DNA from 2 places in the Streptomyces sp. NPDC086147 genome. Region 1 is predicted to be linked to the other one. Evidence: riboswitches for the same ligand, from Rfam matches in the RefSeq annotation. Region 1 holds a riboswitch; the other holds the start of a gene.

Region 1 (3,504 bases):
CGGCCTCGCGGAGCTGGGCGAGGGGCCCGGCTTCGACGTCCTCGTCAACAACGCGGGCGCGAGCGGCTCCGGCCGCATCCACCAGCTCACCACCGAGACCTTCGACCGGCTGTTCGCGATCAACGTGAGGGCCCCGCTCTTCCTCGTCCAGCAGGGCCTGGACCGGCTGCGCGACGGCGGCCGAATCGTCAACATCTCCTCGGCGGCGACGCGGCACGCCTTCCCCGACTCCGTCACGTACGCGATGACCAAGGGGGCCGTCGACACGATGACCCTCGCCCTCGCCAAGGAGCTGGGGCCCCGGGGCATCACGGTCAACGCCGTGGCCCCCGGCTACATCGCGACGGACATGAACGCGCGGCGCCGGGCGACGCCCGAGGCGAGCGCCGCCCTCGCCGCGCTCTCGGTCTTCAACCGGCTCGGGACGCCCGCCGACGTGGCGGACGTGGTCGCCTTCCTCGTCTCCGACGACGCCCGCTGGATCACCGGCCAGTACGTGGACGTGACGGGCGGCACCGCGCTCTGAACCCGCCCCGCCCCGGCCCGGGGACCGGTCCCGGACCGGCCCCCGCACACCCCTCCTCGGGGCGGTTCCCCGTGGATAAAGTGGGGGCACGATGACACGTTTCCGCGAGAGCGTCCGGTCCCTGCTGCGCGAGCAGGTGCTCGACGCCGCCTACCGCCTCGTCGCCGCCGAGGGCTGGAGCGGGCTGCGCATGACCTCCATCGCGCGGGCCGCCGGCATCAGCCGCCAGACCCTCTACAACGAGTTCGGCTCGAAGGAGGCCATCGGCAACGCCCTGGTCCAGCGCGAGCTGGAGGGCTTCCTGATCGGCATCGAGCGCGAACTCGACTCCCACCGGGGCGAGTTGGAGGCGGCGGCGGCGGCCGGAGTCGGCTACACGCTCCAGCAGACCGTGGACAACCCCCTCATCAAGAGCGTCCTGGTCGCGGCGCGGGGCGGCGAGGACGACCTCCTGGCCTATCTCACCACCCGCGCGGAGCCGGTCTTCGGCACGGCCATGGCGATGCTCCACGCGTACGCGACCGAGGCCTGGCCCGAGGTGGACGAGGAGTCGCGCGGGCTCGCCGTCGAGACGGTCGTCCGGCTCACCGTCAGCCACATCGTCCAGCCGGTGGCCCCGCCCGCCGAGACGGCGGCGCGCATCGCCAGGATCACGGCGAGGATCTCGTACCCCGGCGGCCGCTGAGGGGCGCCCCGCCCCTCCGGAAGGCGCCGGACGCGCCGGACGCACGACGAGGCCCGGTGTCGAACACGGGGGATCTTCGACACCGGACCTCTGTTGAATATTCTACGAGATCCCCGGGAGTGCTCGCGCACCGCCCGCCCGCCGACGGGCGAAGCGCGGACGGACGGGGTACACCTCCCCTGGGACGCGGACACGGTCCCCTGAGACGCGGACACGGCCGGACCGGGCCGGAACACCCCTCGCCCGCGTCGCCGACGCCGAGGAGGAGGCAGCCGTGGAAGGCAGGAGCAAAGGGTTCGTGCGGTCCTTCAACCGTCTCGGGGGATACGGGTTCGTCGTCCCCGTCGGCTCCCAGGACCAGGTCTGGTTCAGCGCGGAGGACATCGAGGACGAGAGCCGGACCGTCTCGGAGGGACAGCAGGTCTCCTTCGTCCTGGTCCTCGGGGACGGCCGCTTCGAGGCCAAGGAGCTGCGCGTCTGACGCCGGCCGCGCCCCCGGGAACGCCTCCGGCCCGGTGATACTGTGCCGAGGCCAGTCGCACCTTTGTACGCACCCGAACGGGTGCGTACACGGGTCGGGGAATCCGGTGCGAGACCGGAACTGACGCGCAGCGGTGAGGGCGACGGGCGGAGCATCGGCCACTGGGCGGCGACGACGGCCCGGGAAGGCGCCCCGTCCGGCTGACCCCGAGTCCGAAGACCTGCTGGCGGCCCCGGCGCACGCCCGCCCGGGGAGCACCGTACGACAGGCTCCGCGTATGAGCCGTGGCCGCAGAGGAACTTTCGTGCCGCTCGCACCCCCCGTCCGCTCCGCCGTGCTGTTCCTGACCGGCGCCCTGCTCCTGACCGCGACCGGCTGCGGCGCGGGGACCACCCCCGCCCCCGTCCGGCCCGCGGGCGGCGCCGGGGAGGCGAAGACCGGACACCCCGTCGCCCTCGACGACAACTGCGGACGGCCCGTCCGCGTCGAGCGCGCGCCGGAGCGGGCCGTCGCCCTCGACCAGGGCGCGGCGGAGATCATGCTCTCCCTCGGCCTCGCCGACCGCATGGTGGGCACCGGCACCTGGACGGACCCCGTCCTCAAGGGGCTGGAGAAGGAGAACGCCAAGGTCCCGCGCCTCGCCGACCGCTACCCCTCCTTCGAGAAGGTCCTCGACGCCGAACCCGACTTCGCCGCCGCCTCCTTCACGTACACCCTCGGCAAGGGCGGGGTGGCGGCCCGCGAGCGGTTCGAGAAGCTCGGCGTCCCCACGTACCTCTCGCCCACCGACTGCGTCGGCAAGGACAACAGCGGCGACGGCGACGGCGTCCGCGTCCAACCGCTCACCATGGAGACGGTCTACGGCGAGATCCGCGACCTGGCCCGGATCTTCGCGGTCCCGGAGCGCGGCGAGAAGCTCGTCGCGGAGCTCAAGGCCCGCGTGACGAAGGCCGCTTCGGGCGGAGACTTCCAGGACGCCACGGTCCTCTACTGGTTCGCCAACGCCGAGGCGCCCTACATGGCCGGCTGCTGCGGCGCCCCCGGCATCGTCTCCCGCGAGCTGGGCGCGAAGAACGTCTTCGACGACACCAAGGAGGAGTGGCCCCAGATCAACTGGGAGACCGTCGCCGACCGCGACCCCGACGTCCTCGTCATCGGCGACCTCACCCGCCGCTCGCAGTCGGCCGAGAGCGCCGCCAAGAAGATCGAGTTCCTGGAGTCCGACCCGGTCACCCGCACCATGACGGCGGTGAGGAACAAGCGGTACGTGCTCCTCAGCGGCCAGGCGCTCAACCCCACGATCCGCACCGTCGAGGCCGTCGAGAAGGTGGCGGCGGCGCTCCGCTCCTACGGCCTCGCCAAGTGACCACCACCGTCTCCCCGGCCGCCGCATCGGTACGGAAGGGAGCCGCGGCCCTGCTGTGGACGGCGGCCGGACTCGCCCTCCTGGCCGCCTCGGTCGCCGCGGCGATCACCATCGGCCCGGCCCGCATCGGCGTCGCCGACGTGTGGGCGACGGTCGCCGCCCACCTCGGCGGCGGCGCCCCGGCGCTCTCCCCGATCCGGGACGGGATCGTCTGGGACCTGCGGCTGCCCCGCACCCTCCTGGCCGCCGTCTGCGGCGCCGGGCTCGCCCTCTGCGGCGCGGTGATGCAGTCGCTGCTGCGCAACCCGCTCGCCGACCCCTTCGTCCTGGGCGTCTCCTCCGGCGCCTCGACCGGCGCGGTCGCGGTCGTCGTCCTCGGGGTCGGCGGGGGAGTCCTCTCCGTCACCGGCGGGGCGTTCCTCGGGGCGGTCTGCTCCTTCGCGCTC
Region 2 (3,504 bases), on a different contig from region 1:
CGGGGGTCCACTGCGACCAAGGTCACATCCCCGCCGAGGCCGGTGACGTCGCCGCGGCCGTCGTCCAGGACGAAGAGGAAGCGCCCGGAGAGCGCGGCGGCCCAGGGCGCGGCGCAGAGCCGTTCGTCCAGCTCGCGGGCCCACAACTGCACGTCGGCGGCGCCGAGTCCGTCGAGGCCCGCGGCCGGGGAGACCACGATGTTGCGGACGCGCTCGTGGGTGGCCGAGGGCAGCAGGCCCGCCTCCGCCAGGAGCGCCGCGAGCTCCGCCCCGCAGCCGTCCGCGAGGCCGCGCAGCTCGGCGTTCCCGCGCGAGGTGACGCTGATCCGCCCGTCCCCCAGGGACTCGGCGGCGTCCGCCAGGACCTCGACCTGATGCGCCGTCAACCTCCCTGCGGGCAGCCGCAGTCGGGCCAGGTGCCCGTCGTCGGCGGAGTGCAGCCGCAGCGCCCCGGGGCAGGCGTCGCCGCGCTCCCGCACACGGGGTGCGCCGGGGGCGGGCTTCGGGGTCGGGACGGGCGGCATGGCGGCGAGCATACCCACGGGAAAACCGGCGGTCGGCGGGGTGTGACGGGCCTGACTCGGGGGGCTCGGGCGGGCGCGGCCGACCCGGCCCCCGGTGCTTCGGCGGGCGCGCTCCGGTCCCGCCGGACGTGCCCTAGGACGTTCCGCCCGCGGTCGCGAGCAACGCGCTCGCCGCCAGGACGGGGACGAGGAGGGTGGTGCAGAGCCAGACGGACGCGACGCGGTCCATGGTGATCTCCTCGCCGCTCAGCAGTTGGGCGAAGTGGTGCCGGTACATCCGGCGCCGGAACGGGAGCAGGGCGACCGGCATGGACACGGCCATGACGCTGTACAGGAACAGGTAGATCCCCTCCCGCTCCCGGTTCAGCAGCTCCAGCAGGGCGACCACGGAGAAGAGGGCGGGGAACCCCGCGAAGACGACCCGCACGGCGGTCTTCCGCATGCCCTCCGCCCTGTCCCGCAACTCCTCCGGCGCCTCGTCGATCCCGGTGGCGGAGAACCTCTCCATCGTGATCATGAGCACCAGGGTCGCCGCCGTCGCGATCAGCCACCACGTGTGCACCGGTACGGAGAACAGCACCGTCCACCCCCTTTCCTCGCACCGGCTCGCGCCGGGTGGCGTCAGCATGACCGGCCCGCCCGGCGCCGCGCACTGCCGGTGCCCGGCAGTCTTCGGCCCGCGCTCCTGCGCGCCCCGGCTCCCGGCCACCCCGGCCCCCGGCGCGGAGGCACCGGTCCGCTGTCCGCCCCAGGACCCGGTGTGATCCGCCTGACCCTCCCGCTCCCTCCGGCGTCCGGAGCTCACGATCTAGGATGCAAGCGGCATGGGGTCCCAGGACCCCGGGGAGGAAGCCCGGTGAGATTCCGGCGCGGTCCCGCCACTGTGAGCCGGCCCGGTGTTCTCGGGCCGGTGAGTCAGGAACTCCTGCCGTCCACACGACCACCCGGGGCGCGGACAACCCCGAGGAAGGCCTGCGCTCGCCATGCTTCTGCTGCTGTCGCACTCCGACACCGACCTGCTCAGCGCCCGCGCGGCCGGCGGACCGGTGGAGTACCGGTTCGCCAACCCGTCCCGGCTCCCGCTCGCCGACCTCGACGGGCTGCTCGACGGCGCCGAACTCGTCGTCGTCCGGCTCCTCGGCGGGCTCCGCTCCTGGCAGGACGGGCTCGACGCGATTCGCGCCGCCGGGAAGCCTGTCGTCGTGCTCAGCGGTGAGCAGGCGCCCGACGCGCAGCTCATGGAGGCGTCCACCGTGCCCGTCGGCGTCGCCACCGAGGCGCACGCCTACCTGGCGCACGGCGGCCCCGCCAACCTGGAGCAGCTCGCCCGCTTCCTCTCCGACACCGTCCTGCTCACCGGCCACGGCTTCGAGGCCCCGGCCGCCGCCCCCACCTGGGGCCCGCTGGAGCGCACCCCGAAGGCCACCGAGGGCCCGACGATCGCCGTGCTCTACTACCGCGCCCACCACATGAGCGGCAACACCGCCTTCGTCGGCGCCCTGTGCGACGCGATAGAGGACGCCGGCGCGCGGGCCCTCCCGCTGTACGTGGCCTCCCTGCGCGCCCCCGAGCCGGAGCTGCTCGACACCCTCCGCACCGCCGACGCGATCGTCACCACCGTCCTCGCGGCGGGCGGCACCAAGCCCGCCGAGGCGCAGGCCGGCGGCGACGAGGAGGCCTGGGACGCGGGCGCGCTCGCCTCGCTCGACGTGCCGATCCTCCAGGCCCTCTGCCTGACCGGCTCGCGGTCCGCGTGGGAGGAGAACGACGAGGGCCTCTCCCCGCTGGACTCCGCCAGCCAGGTCGCCGTCCCCGAGTTCGACGGGCGCCTGATCACCGTCCCGTTCTCCTTCAAGGAGATCGACGAGGACGGCCTGCCCGCGTACGTGGCGGACGCCGAGCGCGCGGCCCGCGTCGCCGGGATCGCCGTGCGGCACGCCCGCCTCCGGCACATCCCGAACGCCGAGAAGAGGCTCGCGCTCGTCCTCTCCGCGTACCCCACCAAGCACTCCCGCATCGGCAACGCCGTCGGCCTGGACACCCCCGCCTCCGCCGTCTCCCTCCTTCGCCGGCTGATCGAGGAGGGCTACGACTTCGGGCCCGCCGAGGACCTCCCCGGCCTGGTCTCGGGCGACGGCGACGAGCTGATCTACGCCCTCATCGAGGCCGGCGGCCACGACCAGGACTGGCTGACCGAGGAGCAGTTGGCCAGGAACCCGGTCCGCATCCCGGCCGCCGACTACAAGCGCTGGTACGCGACCCTCCCCGAGGAGCTGCGCACCCACGTCGAGGAGCACTGGGGCCCGGCGCCCGGCGAGATGTTCCTCGACCGGTCGCGGAACCCGGAGGGCGACATCGTGCTCGCCGCCCTGCGGCGCGGGAACCTCCTCGTCCTCATCCAGCCGCCGCGCGGCTTCGGCGAGAACCCGATCGCGATCTACCACGACCCCGACCTCCCGCCGTCCCACCACTACCTGGCCGCCTACCGCTGGATCGCGGCCCGCGCCGAGGACGGCGGCTTCGGCGCCGACGCCATGGTCCACCTGGGCAAGCACGGCAACCTGGAGTGGCTGCCCGGCAAGAACGCCGGCCTGTCCGCCGCCTGCGGCCCGGACGCGGCCCTCGGCGACCTGCCGCTGGTCTACCCGTTCCTGGTCAACGACCCGGGCGAGGGCACCCAGGCCAAGCGGCGCGTGCACGCCACCCTGGTCGACCACCTGGTGCCGCCGATGGCCCGCGCCGACTCGTACGGCGACATCGCGCGCCTGGAGCAGCTGCTCGACGAGTACGCGCAGATCTCCTCCATGGACCCGGCGAAGCTGCCCGCGATCCGCGCCCAGATCTGGACCCTGATCCAGGCCGCCAAGCTCGACCACGACCTCGGTCTGGAGGAGCGCCCGGAGGACGACGGCTTCGACGACTTCCTGCTGCACGTCGACGGCTGGCTGTGCGAGGTCAAGGACGCCCAGATCCGCGACGG

The links. Region 1 has a riboswitch for cobalamin ahead of AB0398_RS10780 (ABC transporter substrate-binding protein). Riboswitches for the same ligand answer to the same signal wherever they lie in the genome.
Region 2: another riboswitch for cobalamin. It lies ahead of cobN (cobaltochelatase subunit CobN); the one in region 1 lies ahead of AB0398_RS10780 (ABC transporter substrate-binding protein).

Annotation. Positions count from the first base shown of each region.
Region 1 is NZ_JBFBJO010000004.1:3,734-7,237, forward strand. It holds gene AB0398_RS10765 (glucose 1-dehydrogenase) at 1-526, shown strand, start outside; gene AB0398_RS10770 (TetR family transcriptional regulator) at 618-1,211, shown strand; gene AB0398_RS10775 (cold shock domain-containing protein) at 1,486-1,692, shown strand; cobalamin riboswitch at 1,789-1,914, shown strand; gene AB0398_RS10780 (ABC transporter substrate-binding protein) at 1,997-3,058, shown strand; gene AB0398_RS10785 (iron chelate uptake ABC transporter family permease subunit) at 3,109-3,504, shown strand, end outside.
Region 2 is NZ_JBFBJO010000003.1:364,925-368,428, forward strand. It holds gene AB0398_RS09730 (cobalamin biosynthesis protein CobG) at 1-524, opposite strand, end outside; gene AB0398_RS09735 (hypothetical protein) at 658-1,041, opposite strand; gene AB0398_RS09740 (hypothetical protein) at 1,040-1,288, shown strand; cobalamin riboswitch at 1,342-1,468, shown strand; gene cobN (cobaltochelatase subunit CobN) at 1,508-3,504, shown strand, end outside.